DNA from 2 places in the Allobosea sp. genome. Region 2 is predicted to be linked to the other one. Evidence: predicted binding sites of a transcription regulator. Region 2 holds the regulator's gene; the other holds the start of a gene.
What was found. Region 2 encodes LexA, which represses DNA repair genes until DNA is damaged. Its sites were predicted from a motif close to TGTTCNNNNTGTGTTCNG; they were not measured.
Positions count from the first base shown of each region.

Region 1: a site for LexA is predicted at 2,521-2,538, ahead of M9917_RS15285 (PA0069 family radical SAM protein). Genes of this name have one in related genera too.

Region 1 covers NZ_JAMLIX010000002.1:73,519-80,817, forward strand. The annotation lists gene M9917_RS15280 (chromosome segregation SMC family protein) at 1-1,332, shown strand, start outside; gene M9917_RS15285 (PA0069 family radical SAM protein) at 1,342-2,466, opposite strand; gene M9917_RS15290 (hypothetical protein) at 2,592-3,077, shown strand; gene M9917_RS15295 (hypothetical protein) at 3,195-3,320, shown strand; gene M9917_RS15300 (hypothetical protein) at 3,503-3,877, opposite strand; gene ypfJ (KPN_02809 family neutral zinc metallopeptidase) at 3,965-4,846, opposite strand; gene M9917_RS15310 (uracil-DNA glycosylase) at 4,961-5,788, opposite strand; gene M9917_RS15315 (electron transfer flavoprotein-ubiquinone oxidoreductase) at 5,914-7,299, shown strand, end outside.
Region 2 covers NZ_JAMLIX010000002.1:1,016,600-1,023,898, forward strand. The annotation lists gene M9917_RS19905 (ComEC/Rec2 family competence protein) at 1-1,031, shown strand, start outside; gene lexA (transcriptional repressor LexA) at 1,087-1,803, opposite strand; gene M9917_RS19915 (molybdopterin molybdotransferase MoeA) at 1,881-3,092, opposite strand; gene moaC (cyclic pyranopterin monophosphate synthase MoaC) at 3,092-3,574, opposite strand; gene trpC (indole-3-glycerol phosphate synthase TrpC) at 3,571-4,377, opposite strand; gene trpD (anthranilate phosphoribosyltransferase) at 4,386-5,399, opposite strand; gene M9917_RS19935 (anthranilate synthase component II) at 5,415-6,032, opposite strand; gene M9917_RS19940 (helicase HerA domain-containing protein) at 6,115-7,299, opposite strand, start outside.

The DNA.
Region 1 (7,299 bases), 940 kb from region 2:
CTGGCCGAGGCGATCAAGCGCCTTGGCCAGGCGGTCTCGGAAGCGACGCAACAGGTCGCCGCGCAGGAGGCGGGGCTTTCACTCCTGCCGGCCCCGGCCGCGCTGGAGAACAGGCTGCTCGAGGCCCGGCTGCTGTTGGGGCAAGCCCGTACCGCCGCCTCCGATGCCCGCGCGCGGGTCCAGACCCTGGCCCGGGAAGCGGAATTGCGCGCCCGCCGTCGCGAGGCCGTCGCCGCCGAGATCCGGGCCTGGGAGGAGCGCGCCGCGGCAAGCCTCCAGGCTGCCGCTGAGACCCGCCGCCGGATCGAGGCCGCCGATGCCGAGCGCAAGACCCTCCTCGATGCGCCCGACAGCTTCCTCGTCGAGCGGCGCCGCCTCGTCGCCGAAATCGATGGGGCGGAAGGCGCGCGCCGCGCGGCGGCCGACCGGCTCGCCGCCGGCGAGACCGCGCTGGCGGAGGCCGACCGGCAGGCGCGGCTTGCGCTCGAAGGGCTTTCGGGCGCCCGCGAGCGCCGCGCCTCGGCCGAGGCGCGGCTCGAAGCCGCCCGCCAGCGCCTCGCCGACATCGTCCGCCAGATCCAGGATGGCCTCGATACCGGCCTCGACGGGCTGCAGGCGATCGCCGGCGTCAAGCCGGGCGACGGCCTGCCGGAACCGGAGGCGATCGAGCGGCGCCTCGTCAATCTCAAGGGCGAGCGCGAGCGGCTCGGCGCCGTCAACCTGCGCGCCGAGGACGAGCTTGTCGCGGTCAAGGCCAAGCGCGAGGGGCTGTCCGGCGAGCATGACGACCTGACGGAGGCGATCCGCCGCCTCAGGCAGGCGATCGGCGCGCTCAACCGCGAGGGGCGCGAGCGCCTCGCCGCCGCCTTCACCGTCGTCGACGGTCATTTCCAGCGGCTGTTCGGCGTCTTGTTCGGCGGCGGCGAGGCCGAGCTCAGGCTGGTGGATTCGGAAGACCCGCTCGATGCCGGGCTCGAGATCTTCGCCCGCCCGCCCGGCAAGAAGCCGCAGGTGATGACGCTGCTCTCGGGCGGCGAGCAGGCGCTGACCGCGATCGCGCTGATCTTCGCGGTGTTCCTGACCAACCCCTCGCCGATCTGCGTGCTCGACGAGGTCGACGCGCCGCTCGACGACGCCAATGTCGAGCGCTATTGCGACCTGCTCGCCGAGATGGCGCGGAGCACTGAGACCCGCTTCATCCTGATCACCCACAACCCGATCACCATGGCGCGGATGCAGCGGCTGTTCGGCGTGACCATGATCGAGCGCGGGGTCAGCCGCATGGTCTCGGTCGACCTCGCCACGGCGGAGGCCATCCGCGAGGCGGGTTGAGGGCGGCGCTCAGAACAGGCTGAGCTGCGCCTTCTCCTTCTGCGGCTTGACGAAGAGATCGGTCCGCAGCCGCCGCCGCGCCGCGTTGAAGCCGATCCGCTCGGCCGCCATCTCGAAGCGCCGGCCGATCATCCAGGCATAGGGGCCGGAGCCGACCATGCGCTGGCCCCATTGCGAATCGTAGTCCTTGCCGCCGCGCGTCGAGCGGATCAGCGACATCACGTGCCTGAGCTTGTCGGGATGATGCGTCAGGAGCCATTCCTGCACGATGTCGCGGACCTCGAGCGGCAGCCTGAGCAGAACGTAGCCGGCGCCCTCGGCGCCCGCCGCCTTCGCCGCGTCGAGGATGCGTTCGATCTCGTGCTCGTTGATCGCCGGGATGATCGGCGCGACCAGGACCGAGACCGGGATCCCGGCCTCGGCCAGCCGCCGGATCGTCTCCAGCCGCTTCGCGGGCGAGGCGGCGCGCGGCTCCATGCCGCGCGCGGTCTTCGGATCGAGCGTCGTCACCGAGAGCGCGACCTTGACCAGCCCCTTCTCCGCCATCGGCGCCAGGATATCGATGTCGCGCTGCACCAGCGCCGATTTCGTCACGATGCCGACCGGGTGGTTGAAGGCTGAGAGCACCTCGAGGATCGCGCGCATGACCTTGAGCTTCCGCTCGATCGGCTGATAGGCGTCGGTATTGGTGCCGATGGCGATGGTGCGCGGCTGGTAGGACGGCGCGGACAGCTCCTTCTCCAAAAGCGCCGCGGCATCGGGCTTCACCGTCAGCCTGCTCTCGAAGTCGAGCCCCGGCGAGAGGCCGAGATAGGCGTGGGTCGGCCGGGCGAAGCAGTAGACGCAGCCATGCTCGCAGCCGCGATAGGGATTGATCGAGCGGTCGAAGGAGATGTCGGGCGAGGTGTTGCGCGTGATGATGCTGCGCGCCTTCTCATAGGCGATCTCGGTCTGGAACGGCGGCAGCTCGCCCAGCGACCCCCAGCCGTCATCCTCCGCGATGCGTTCCTCGGCCTCGTAGCGCCCGCCCGGATTGATCGTGGCGCCGCGCCCGCGCCGCCTCTCCGCGTCGACGCGATCGCCGGCACGGGCCGTCGCCGGGAAGGGCCGTGGGGTGGGTCTGGCCTGTGGCATGGCTTTTCGAACCGGGGCGGCGCCGGGAATCGGCGCCTTCTGGTCCGTTTTAGAGTGAACATAACAAGAACAAAAGGCAAGTGGCGGGATTGTGGCATGCTGCAATGCGGCATAGGATTTCGCTCATGCTCACGGCTGTGATCCGCGGCGATGGTTCCCCCGAGGCGCTCGCCGCGACGCTCTCCATCCTGATTCCGGCGGTCGCGGAGGGGCTTCTCGGCCATGCGGTGATCGTCGACACCGCCGGAACGTTGGCGGCGCGGCGGACCGCAGACGCGACCGGCGCGCATTATCTGCGCGCCGATCCGGGCCGGGCCTGGCAGGATGGCGCGGCCCATGCACGCGGCGAGCGCCTGGTGCTGTTCGATGCCGGCGACGCGCCGCAGGCCCATTGGGTGCAGGTCGTGGAGCGCCATCTCTCGCTCGCGCCGCAGCGGCCGGGGCTGATTCCGCTCAGCGGGATCGCCGCATCCCTGCGCGAGCGGGTCCTGTTCGCCCTCGGTGGCCGCGGGCTTCGGCCGGGGCTGGTCCTGCCGAGGACGATGGCGGCGGCCGGCCGCCTCGACCGCGCCCCCGTCCGGCTGCCGGTCCTGCGGGAGCGGGCCGGTTAGGCCATGCGCGAAATGCATGGCGGAGTGCATTCTAGCCAGGGTATTGTGCAATGCAGCATAAGTTCATAGCTTAACGAACGCCAAAAGCGGCTCCTCAGACATCGAAAGGAGAGATCCATGCTTGAACGGCACGATTCCCGTCGCGCGCTTGAGACCGAGCGCGAGGAGGACGAGCGCGAGGAAGAGCAGGAGGGCGACGATACGTTCTCGCCGCGCGCGCATCAGGACGGATTCTGGAGCTAGAGCGTCGGACCGGGAAGTGGAAGCCACGGTTCGGAAAATCCGAAGCTGAAACAAGAAGATAGATCGTCACGTCGCGTCCGGTGGGACGCCTGGCGATCCAGGATCGGGCGCCCGCCAAAACGAAACGGAGGGCTGCAATGAGCCCTCCGCGTCAAAAAATCCGGAAATTGTGCGGACCGCCGTCACCAGCGGTCGTAGCGGGGGCGGCCATAGCCATAGGGCGGCGGGCCGCCGGGGCGGGGGCGGTAACCCTGGTCGAAGCCACGGCCGTAGCCGGGTCCGGGACCATAACCCGGCCTGGGGCCCGGGCCGTAGCCGGGACCACGGCCGCGACCGGCGCCGTAGGCAGGCCCGCCCTGGCGCTGCCGGTTCAGGTTCTGCTGGATGATCATCATCCGCTCGCGCTTGGCCGCGCTGGCGGTGAATTCGACCGCCTGCCTGTCGAGCTGATGCGCGATGGCCGGCGCGAGCGCTTCGCTGGCCGGCGTGGCCGAAGCCGTTGTCGCCGCTGCGGCGGCGCTGGCGGCGATCGCCGCGGCGATCAGGAAACGACGCATGGAATTCTCCTTCTGGCTCATGTTCCGCAATCTAGCCCGGTGAAGAGTAACGCGGGATGAACGGAACGGTTCGGCCGGAGGATTGCGCTACACCTGGTTGCGGAAGGTGTCGCAACTCTGCATCGAGCCGGACTGGAAGCCGGTGTTGAACCACTTCATGCGCTGGGTCGAGGAGCCGTGCGTGAAGGAATCCGGCACGACCACGCCCTGCGCCGCCTTTTGCAGCTTGTCGTCACCGATGGCCGAGGCGGTCCGCATCGCCTGCTCGATGTCGCCCTGGTCGAGCCGGCCCATCGCCTGGATGTTGTGCGCCCAGACGCCGGCGAAGCAGTCGGCCTGCAATTCGATGCGCACCGAGATCGCGTTGGCGTCGCGCTCGGAGGAGCGCTCGCGCAGCTGGTTGGCCTTGGGCAGGATGCCGAGCAGGTTCTGGATGTGGTGGCCGACCTCGTGGCCGACGACATAGGCATAGGCGAACTCGCCGCCGCCGCCGAGCTTGCGCTGCATCTCCCGGAAGAAGGAGGTGTCGAGATAGACCTTCTTGTCGGCCGGGCAATAGAACGGCCCCATGGCGGCCTGCGCCGTGCCGCAGCCGGAGCGGTCGACGCCGTTGAACAGCACGAGGCGCGGCGGCTGATAGCGGGTATTGGCCTGCTGCGGCAGGATCTTGGACCAGATGTCCTCGTTCTGCGCCAGCACGGCCGAGACGAAGCGGCCCATCTCGTCCTGCGGCGGGCCGGAGGAAGGCTGCGCCTCCTGCGCCTGCCGGCCTCCACCGATGCCGCCGAGCATCTCGGCGCCGCCGATCAGCAGGCGCGGATCGATGCCGAGCGCCCAGCCGAGCAGGCCGAGCACCACCATCGTGCCGATTCCGACGCCGCCGCGCCCGCCGGGCATGCCGGCGAAGCCGCCGCCGCTGCCGCGCCTGTCCTCGAGGTTTTCGGACTGGCGGTAATCTTTCCACTGCATGAAGGCGTCCCCGGCGAAGCTCCCCGCAATGTCGCCAAGAGAGCCGGGGAACTCAAGTCGTCTTTGCAAGGCGGTTCCTGAACGCCAGCTGACCGCGGCGGTTCCGGAACCGGATCAGCTTTCCCCCAAAGCTGCCTTCAGCGCGCGCAGGTCGCGCCAGCTCAGGCGTTTGTCGAGCGGGCGGCGCAGCAGATAGGCCGGGTGCAGCGTCGCGATGGCGCGGATACGCCGCGTGCCGGTGTCGTATTCCACCCATTTGCCGCGCGATCGCAAGATGCCGGTGAAGCCGAGCAGCCCCTGCGCCGAAGGGCCGCCGACGCAGACCAGGATGTCGGGATCGGCGAGCTCGATCTGGCGCTGGATGAAGGGCAGGCAGATCGCCACCTCCTGCGGGGTCGGCGTGCGGTTGCCGGGCGGGCGCCAGGGCAGCAGGTTGGCGATGTAGACGTCCTCCTTCCGGCTCAGCCCGATCGCCGCCAGCATGCGGTCGAGCAACTGCCCCGAGCGCCCGACGAAGGGCAGGCCGAGCCGGTCCTCGTCGGCGCCCGGCGCCTCGCCCACCATCATCACCCGGCCTTGCGGGTTGCCGTCGGCGAAGACCAGGTTCTTGGCCGTGGCCTTGAGCGCGCAGCCCTCGAACCCGGCCATGGCGGCCTTCAGCTCGTCGAGCGTGCGCGCCTCGCGGGCGAGCGCGCGGGCACTCACCGTCGCATCGTCCGGCGCGGTCGCGGCCGCGGGCATCGGCCGTGCCGGCGCCGCCGGCCGGCCCGGCAGCGGGCGAAGCTGCCCGGCGGCGCGCGGGGCGGATGGGAGGGGAGCCGCTTCGGCGAAATGGTTGCGCGGCACCTCGTCGAGCGCCTCGGTCACGCCCATCTCGGCGTACCAGCTCAGAAGCTCGTGAAGATCGGGTGCGCCGGGGTCGGCGGCATCGGACAGGCTCATGCGTTCAAGTCTACACCCTCCGGCGCGGCTTCGCGAGCCGGCGCAGTTGCAAAATGGCGCGCGCGCTTGGATAGAGGGGTTCCAGACTGGTTGTGGGTGGCGCGGGTTTCGAGGCGGAGGGCAGGATGGATTTGAAGGAAGCACTGAGCGAACCGCGCGAAAGCATGGACTATGACGTCGTCATCGTCGGCGCCGGTCCTGCCGGGCTCGCGGCGGCGATCCGGCTGAAGCAGCTCGATGAAAGCCTCTCCGTCGTCGTGGTCGAGAAGGGCGCCGAGGTCGGCGCCCATATCCTGTCTGGCGCCGTCATCGATCCGATCGGCCTCGACCGTCTCGTGCCGGACTGGCGCGACGATCCCGAGCGCCCGCTCACCACCGAGGTCACAGAGGACGTCTTCTACTTCCTGACCGAGCCCAACGGCATCCGCCTGCCGAATTTCGGCATGCCGAAGCTGATGAACAACCACGGCAATTTCGTCGGCTCGCTCGGGCTGGTGGCGAAATTCCTGGCGGCGCGGGCCGAGGCGCTCGGTGTCGAGATCTATCCGGGCTTCGCCGCCGCCGAGCTGCTCTATAACGAGGATGGCTCGGTCGCCGGCATCGCCACCGGCGACATGGGCATCGCCAGGGACGGCACCGTCTCCGACCGCTTCACCCGCGGCATGGAGCTGCGCGGCCGCTACACCTTGCTGGGCGAGGGCGCGCGCGGCTCGCTTTCCAAGATCGCGATCAAAAAATTTGCGCTCGACGCCGGCCGCGAGCCGCAGAAATACGGCATCGGCCTGAAGGAGCTCTGGCAGGTCGAGCCGGAGAAGTTCCACAAGGGCCGCGTCCAGCATTCCTTCGGCTGGCCGCTCGGCAACGGCACCGGCGGCGGCTCCTTCCTCTACCATTTCGACGACAACCTGGTCTCGGTCGGCTTCGTCGTCCATCTGAACTACACCAATCCGACGCTCTCGCCCTTCGACGAGTTCCAGCGCTTCAAGACCCATCCGCTGATCCGCGACACCTTCGAGGGCGCAAAGCGCATCGCCTATGGCTCGCGCGCGATCACCGAGGGCGGCTTCCAGTCGGTGCCGAAGCTGAGCTTCCCGGGCGGGGCGCTGATCGGCTGCGCGGCGGGCTTCGTCAACGTGCCGCGCATCAAGGGCAGCCACAACGCCATCCTCTCGGGCATGCTGGCGGCTGAAAAGCTGCTGCCGGCGCTGCAAGCCGGCCGTCAGCACGACGAGGTCGTCGAGATCGAGGAGAGCTGGCGCGACAGCGATATCGGCCGGGACCTGAAGCCGGTCCGCAACGTCAAGCCGCTCTGGTCGAAATTCGGCACGGCTGTGGGCATCGGGCTCGGCGGGGTCGACATGTGGCTGAACCAGCTCTTCGGCTGGTCGCCCTTCGGCACGCTGAAGCACGGCAAGCCGGACTACGCCACGCTGAAGCCGCTCGCCGAGGTCAAGCCGATCAGCTACCCCAAGCCCGACGGCAAGATCTCCTTTGACAAGCTTTCCTCGGTC
Region 2 (7,299 bases):
TGTCCTTCGGCGCGGTCGCGGCGCTGATCGCCTTCGCCGAGCGCTGGGAGGGGCGCGAGCGCACGAATCCGCCGCCGGCGCTGCCCTGGCCGCTTGGGCCGATCGCGACGGCGGCGCTCGGCATCGTCGTCACCACCTTGCTGGCGACCGCCGCCACCGCACCCTTCGGCGCCTATCATTTCCAGACCTTCAACCCCTTCGGCCTGCTCGGCAACGCCATGGCGCTGCCCTTCGTCTCGCTTTTCGTGATGCCGGCGGCGGTGTTCGGCGTGCTCGCCTACCCGTTCGGGCTGGACTGGCCGGCCTGGGCGCTGATGGGGCTCGCCTCCGACGCGGTGCTCAGCGTGGCGCATTGGGTCGCGACCATCGACCATTCCACGGTGACGGTCGCGGCGTTCGGTCCGGCGGTGCTGGGCTGCTTCGCGCTGGCGCTTTTGTGGCTGACGCTCTGGACGACCGCCTGGCGCTGGCTTGCGGTGTTGCCACTGGTCTTCGGCGTCGCGATAGCCGGCAAGCCGGAGCGGCCCGAGATCCTGATCGAGCGCGACGGCGCGGGGCTGGCGGTGCGTGGGCCCGACGGGCGCCTCGCCATCGCCGGCAAGCCCAGCCGCTTCGTCCTCCAGCAATGGCTCGCCGCCGATGGCGACGCCCGCTCGCCCGACGATCCCTCGCTCAGGGCCGGCATCGCCTGCGACAGGCTGGCCTGCATCGCCCGGACGGCAGACCGGCGCACGGTCTCCTATGCGCGCGACCGGCTGGCGATCGTCGAGGATTGCCAGCGGGCCGACCTCGTCGTCACCGCCACCCCCTGGAGTGGGGCCTGCAAGGCGCAGCTGATCGAGCGGATGACGCTCTCGCGCGGCGGCGCGACCTCGCTCTACCGCGCATCCAAGGGCTGGAGCAGCCATGCCGCGGAACGCTCCGGCGCCGAAAGGCCCTGGAGCCGCGGCAAGCCGGCGCCTGCGGCCCCGCCGGCTGCAGCCCCTCGGCCATCGGCCGATGCCGCCGATGGCGATCCGGACCCCTTGTAGGCGTTGCCGATCAAGCCGGGGGCCGTCGCCCAGCCCCGATGGCGACCGATCGCCTTCAGTAACGCCGCATCAGGTTGACCAGCCGCCCCTGGATCTTGACCCGGTCGGGGGCGAGCGTGCGGGTTTCGTAGGCCGGGTTCGCCGCTTCGAGCGCGATCGCGGAGCCGCGCTTGCGCAGCCGCTTCAGCGTCGCCTCCTCGTCGTCGATCAGCGCCACGATGATGTCGCCGGTATCGGCCGTGTCCTGCCTGCGGATGATGACGGTATCGCCGTCGAGGATGCCGGCCTCGACCATCGAATCGCCGCGCACCTCCAGCGCGTAATGCTCGCCGGAGCCCAGCATGTCGGGCGGCAGCGAAACGGTGTGGCTGCGGCTCTGGATCGCCGAGATCGGCGTGCCGGCGGCGATGCGGCCCATGACGGGGATGGCGACGGCGCGCCGGCCGTCCTCCTCCGCCGCTGCCGCGGGGCGCGGCCTGGCGGAAGCCGGCTCAGCGCCTCGGCCGCCCTGGACCACGGCCGGGCTGAAGCGCTGCCGCGGCTGCGGTGCGCCGAGCCCTTCCGGCGTCTTGATGACCTCGAGCGCGCGCGCCCGGTTCGGCAGGCGGCGGATGAAGCCGCGCTCCTCCAGCGCCATGATCAGCCGGTGGATGCCGGATTTCGAGCGCAGGTCGAGCGCGTCCTTCATCTCGTCGAAGGAGGGCGGCACGCCGCTCTCGCGCAAGCGTTCCTGGATGAAGCGCAGGAGTTCGTGTTGCTTGCGTGTCAGCATGGTCCCCGCCGGCCCCTGGAAGAGATTCGAAACAAAGCACGAACACCATACGCGTTCTGCTTGTGTTCCGCAAGCAGCTACCGTAGCGGCAGGATGCGGCAGGGGTCGCCCTGCTTCGCCGGAGGGGCATAGGCCGGGCGGATCGTCAGCGCCTGCGCCCGCGCCAGCGTGCCGAGCATCGAGGAATCCTGCCGGCCGAAGGGCGTCGCGACCCAGCCTTCCGGCGTCAGCGAAAGCTCCGAGCGCAGGTAATCCTCGCGCGCGTCGTTGCCCGGCAGGTCGCGGCCGAGCAAAGCGGGGATGCTGCGGTCGCGGCCGGCGTCAGTGATGCCGAGCAGCGCCTCGATCAGCGGCAGCACGAAGAGATGGCCGCAGACGATCGAGGAGACCGGGTTGCCGGGCAGGCCGACCACCACCATCGGACCGAGGCGCCCGGTCATCATCGGCTTGCCCGGCCGCATCGCGATCTTCCAGAAGCCGAGCGCCATGCCCGCCCGCGTCAGCGCCTCGTGCACGAGGTCGTGCGCGCCGACCGAGGCGCCGCCGAGCGTGATCAGCACATCGGCCTCGGCTGCCCGCGCCTGCGCGATCTTCGCGGCGAGGTCGGCATGGTCGTCGCGGGCGATGCCGAGATCGAGCACGCTGCCGCCGGCCTTCTCGACCAGCGCGGCGAGCGCGAACGAGTTCGAGGCGACGATCTGGTCGCGCCCCACCGGCTCGCCCGGCGCCACCAGCTCGTCGCCGGTGGCGAGGATCGCGACGCTGGGCTTGCGCCGGACGGCCAGGGCCGGGTGCCCCATCGCGGCGGCGAGCCCGAGCGCCGCGCCGTCGAGCACGCGCCCGGCCGGCAGCAGGACGTCGCCCTTGTGGAAATCGAGCCCCGCAGCGCGCAGGAACTGGCCCTTCGCGGGCGGCACGCGCACGCGGATCGCCGGGCTGCCGACGCCGTCCGCATCTTCCTGGATCAGGATCGTGTCGGCGCCCTGCGGCATCGGCGCGCCGGTGAAGATGCGCACCGCCTCACCCGGCCCGACCGCACCCTCGAAAGCCCGGCCGGCGGCCGATTCGCCGATCACGGCGAGCGCAACGCCTTGCGCCATCTCGTCGCCGCGCACGGCATAGCCGTCCATGGCGGAATTGGCGAAGGGCGGATGGGTCCTCAGCGCCTCGACCTCGGTGGCGAGCACCCGCCAGGCGCATTGGGAGAGTGGCAGGGTCTCCGCTCCCATCGGCCCCGGGATGCTCTCGAGCAGCGCCTTGCGCGCGACGGGGACCGGGGTGAGCGCCATCAGGACTCTTTCGCCTCGTAATCGCCGGACTGGCCGCCGGATTTGCGCAGCAGGCGGATAGCCTCGATCCGCATCGCCCGGTCGACGGCCTTGACCATGTCGTAGACGGTGAGACAGGCGACGGAGACGGCGGTCAGCGCCTCCATCTCGACGCCGGTCTGGCCCTTCATCCTGACTTCGGCGCGCACGCGCACGCCCGGCAGCGCCTCGTCGATGGTGAGATCGACGGCAATCTTGCTCAGCAGCAGCGGGTGGCAGAGCGGGATCAGCTCATGCGTGCGCTTCGCCGCCATGATGCCGGCTAGCCGGGCGGTGCCGAGCACGTCGCCCTTCCTGGCGTTGCCGTCGCGCACGATCGCGATGGTTTCCGGCGCCATCACGACGTTGCCTTCGGCGATGGCGAGACGCACCGTCTCGGCCTTGCCGCCGACATCGACCATATGCGCCTCACCCTGGGCGTCGAGATGGCTGAGCCTGCTCACGCCGCGTCGGCCTTGCCGGCGAGCAGGTCCCGCGTCGCGGCGGTCACGTCGGCTTGCCGCATCAGGCTCTCGCCGACGAGAAAGCTGTTCACGCCCGCCCGGTTGAGCCGGGCGATGTCGGCATGGCTGAAGATGCCGCTTTCGCTAATGACGATCCGGCCGGCGGGCACGCGCGGCGCCAGCCGTTCCGTCACCGCGAGATCGACGTTGAAGCTGCGCAGGTCGCGGTTGTTGATGCCGATGAGCCTGCTTTCCAGCTTCAGCGCCCGGTCGAGCTCGGCGTCGTCATGCACCTCGACCAGCACGTCCATGCCGAGCCCGCGCGCGGTCTCGTTCAGCGCCTTGGCGGTGGCGTCGTCGACGCCGGCCATGATGATCAGGATGCAATCGGCGCCCCAGGCGCGGGCCTCATGGACCTGATAGGGCTCGTAGAGGAAATCCTTGCGCAGCGCCGGCAGGCCGGCGGCCTCGCGCGCCTGCGTCAGGAACTCCGGCCTGCCCTGAAAGGAGGGCGCGTCGGTCAGCACGGAAAGACAGGCCGCGCCGCCGGCCGCATAGGCACGCGCGAGCGTGGGCGGGTCGAAATCGGCCCGGATCAGGCCCCTGGACGGGCTCGCCTTCTTGATCTCGGCGATCAGGGCGGGCGTGCCTTGCGCGAGCTTGGCCCCGAGCGCATCGGCGAAGCCGCGCGGTTGGCCTGCGGCGCGCGCGCGCTTTTCGATCTCGGCCTGCGGGACGGCGGCCTTGGCGGCGGCGATCTCCTGTCGCTTATAGGCTTCGATTCTGGCGAGGATGTCGGTCATGCCGGCGCTCACGCGTTCGAGGCTTCGACGAGCGCGGCGAGGGTCGCCTTCGCCCGGCCTGAATCGATCGCGGCGCTCGCCAGGGCGAAGCCCTCTTTCAGGTCCTTCGCCTTGCCGGCGACGAGGAGGGCGGCGGCGGCATTGAAGGCGGCGATGTCGCGGAAGGCGGTCTTCTCCCCGGCGAGCACGGCGTTGAGCGCCGCCGCGTTCTCTTCGGGCGTGCCGCCGCGCAGGTCTTCGGGCTTCGCCGGCTGAAGGCCGACATCGGCGGGGCTGATCGAGAAGCGGGTGATCTCGCCGTTCTCCAGCGAGACGACGCGGGTCGGCCCGGTGGTGGTGATCTCGTCGAGCCCGTCGGAGCCGTGCACCGCCCAGACGCTGGTCGAGCCGAGGGAGGCGAGCACCTTGACCATCGGCTCCAGCCAGGTCTCGGAGAAGGCGCCGATGAGCTGGCGCTTCGCCCCGGCCGGGTTGGAGAGCGGCCCGAGCAGGTTGAAGATCGTGCGCGTGCCGAGCTCGGTGCGCACCGGCGCGACATGGCGCATCGAGGCATGATGCGTCGGCGCGAACATGAAGCCGACGCCGGCTTGCCGGATGCAGCGCTCGGTCGCGGCCGGATCGAGCCCGACCTTGACGCCAAGCGCCATCAGCACGTCGGCGGCGCCCGAGCGCGAGGAGGCGGCGCGGTTGCCGTGCTTGGCGACCGGCACGCCGCAGGCGGCGGTGATGATCGCGGCCAGCGTGGAGACATTGTAGGAGCCGGAGGAATCGCCGCCGGTGCCGACGATGTCCATCGCCTCGGGCGGGGCCTTCACGGGAAGCATCTTGCCGCGCATGGCCCCGACGGCGCCGGCGATCTCCTCGATCGTCTCGCCGCGCACGCGCAGCGCCATCAGGAAGGCGGCCGACTGCGCATTGGTGACCTCGCCGGAGAGGATCGTGTCGAAGGCGTCGCGCGCTTCCTCACGCGAGAGCGTCGCGCCGGTCGCGACCTTGGCGATGAAGGGTTTGAAATCGTCCATGGCAACTCTGCGGGATCAGGCTGAAAGGGGCTGGGCGGAGGCTTCGCGTTCGCGCGGCCATCGCGCCGCCAGGTCGAGGAAGTTTTGCAGGATCGTCGCGCCGTGCTCGGAGGCGATGCTCTCCGGATGGAACTGGACGCCGTGGACCGGCAAGTGCCGGTGCGAGAGCGCCATGATCAGGCCGTCCTCGGTCTCCGCCTCGATCTCGAGCACGGCCGGGCAGGAGGCGCGCTCGACCACGAGCGAGTGGTAGCGCGTCGCCTGCAACGGCCCGTTGATGCCGCGGAACAGGCCGCGCGCCTTGTGGCGGACGGCCGAGATCTTGCCGTGCATCGGCTCCGGCGCGCGCACCACCTCCCCGCCGAAGGCCTGCCCCATCGCCTGCATGCCGAGGCAGACGCCGAAGATCGGCTTCACGCCCGCGCCCTGCCTGATGAGGTCGAGGCAGATTCCCGCCTCGTTCGGGGTGCAGGGGCCGGGCGAGAGCACGATCGCGTCATGCTCGCCGCCGAGCGCCTCCGCGACCGTCAGCGCGTCGTTGCGCCAGACATCGACCTTGGCCCCCAGCCCGCCGACGAGGTGGACCAGGTTCCAGGTGAAGCTGTCGTAGTTGTCGATCAACAGAACGCGCATGGCCGGACCCGTGACTGCGGCTTGAGGTCATGCACGCTCGGGGGCGGGATGGTCAAGTTTCGTGGCAGCAGGTCCGATTTGCTCACCCCCGCGCGCTGCGCGGCATCCCGGCGGTGCGCGGCTGGGCCAGTCCCGGCGCGGTCTCGACGCCGAGGCTCGGCAGCGCCAGCGTGCGCTGGCCGCGGAAATCGACATGGACCACGATCAGCCCGCGCTCCTCGATATAGCCGATGAGGCGCCGCGCCCGGCTCGGCGAATGGCTGCCATAGACCCGTGCGAGCTCGGCATCGCCGGGGCAGGGCCGGCCCTCGATCGCGGTGCGGGCGATGTAGAGGAAGAGCCCCTGCAGATCCTCCGGCAGCGTGGCGGAGGCCGCCACCGCCGCCCGCCAGCCCTCGCTTTCCGCGATGGCGTCGCTGACGCCGGCGCGCGCCACGGCGAGCCTGCGGCGGAACTCCTCCAGGCTCAGATCGACCCGGCCGAGCCGGCGCATCCGGCAGCGCACGGTGAAATCCTGGTAGAGCACCGCGACCTGCCGCGAGCGCGCCTCGGGATCGGCCATCAGCTCGCGCAGGACCGCGACCATGATCGCCTCGCGCTCGGCCGGCTCCAGCGCGATTTCGGGTTCGGGCTCCGGCAGCGGGGCAGGGCGGTAGCTCTCGATCCGGCGCAGCACGTCGCCCGGCTCCGGCCGCGGGCGCGCTGCCGGGCGAGCGGAGCGGGCCATTGGCGCCGGCTCGTCCTCGCCCGGCGTGAAGATCAGCTTGCCGGCCTCCTCCGGCGCCTGCTCGGGCAGCGGCATCAGCCCCGGCGCGCCGCCGCGATCGACCGAGGAGGCCGGGCCGATCCGAAGAGGCAGCGGCCGCTTCGAAAGGGCGGGGCCGAGCGCGACGAACTCGCCGCGCGCGAGGTCGCGGAACATCTCGGCCTGGCGCCGGTCCATGCCGAGCAGGTCGGCGGCACGGGCCATGTCGATGTCGAGGAAGGTGCGGCCCATCAGGAAGTTGGAGGCTTCCGCCGCGACATTCTTGGCGAGCTTGGCGAGGCGCTGTGTCGCGATCACCCCGGCGAGCCCGCGCTTGCGGCCGCGGCACATCAGGTTGGTCATGGCGCCGAGCGAGAGCCGGCGCGCCTCGTCGGAGGCTTCGCCCGCCATGACGGGGGCGAAGAGCTGCGCCTCGTCGACGACGATCAGCATCGGAAACCAGAGCGAGCGGTCGACGTCGAAGAGCCCGCCGAGGAAGGCGGCGGCGGCGCGCAGCTGCTC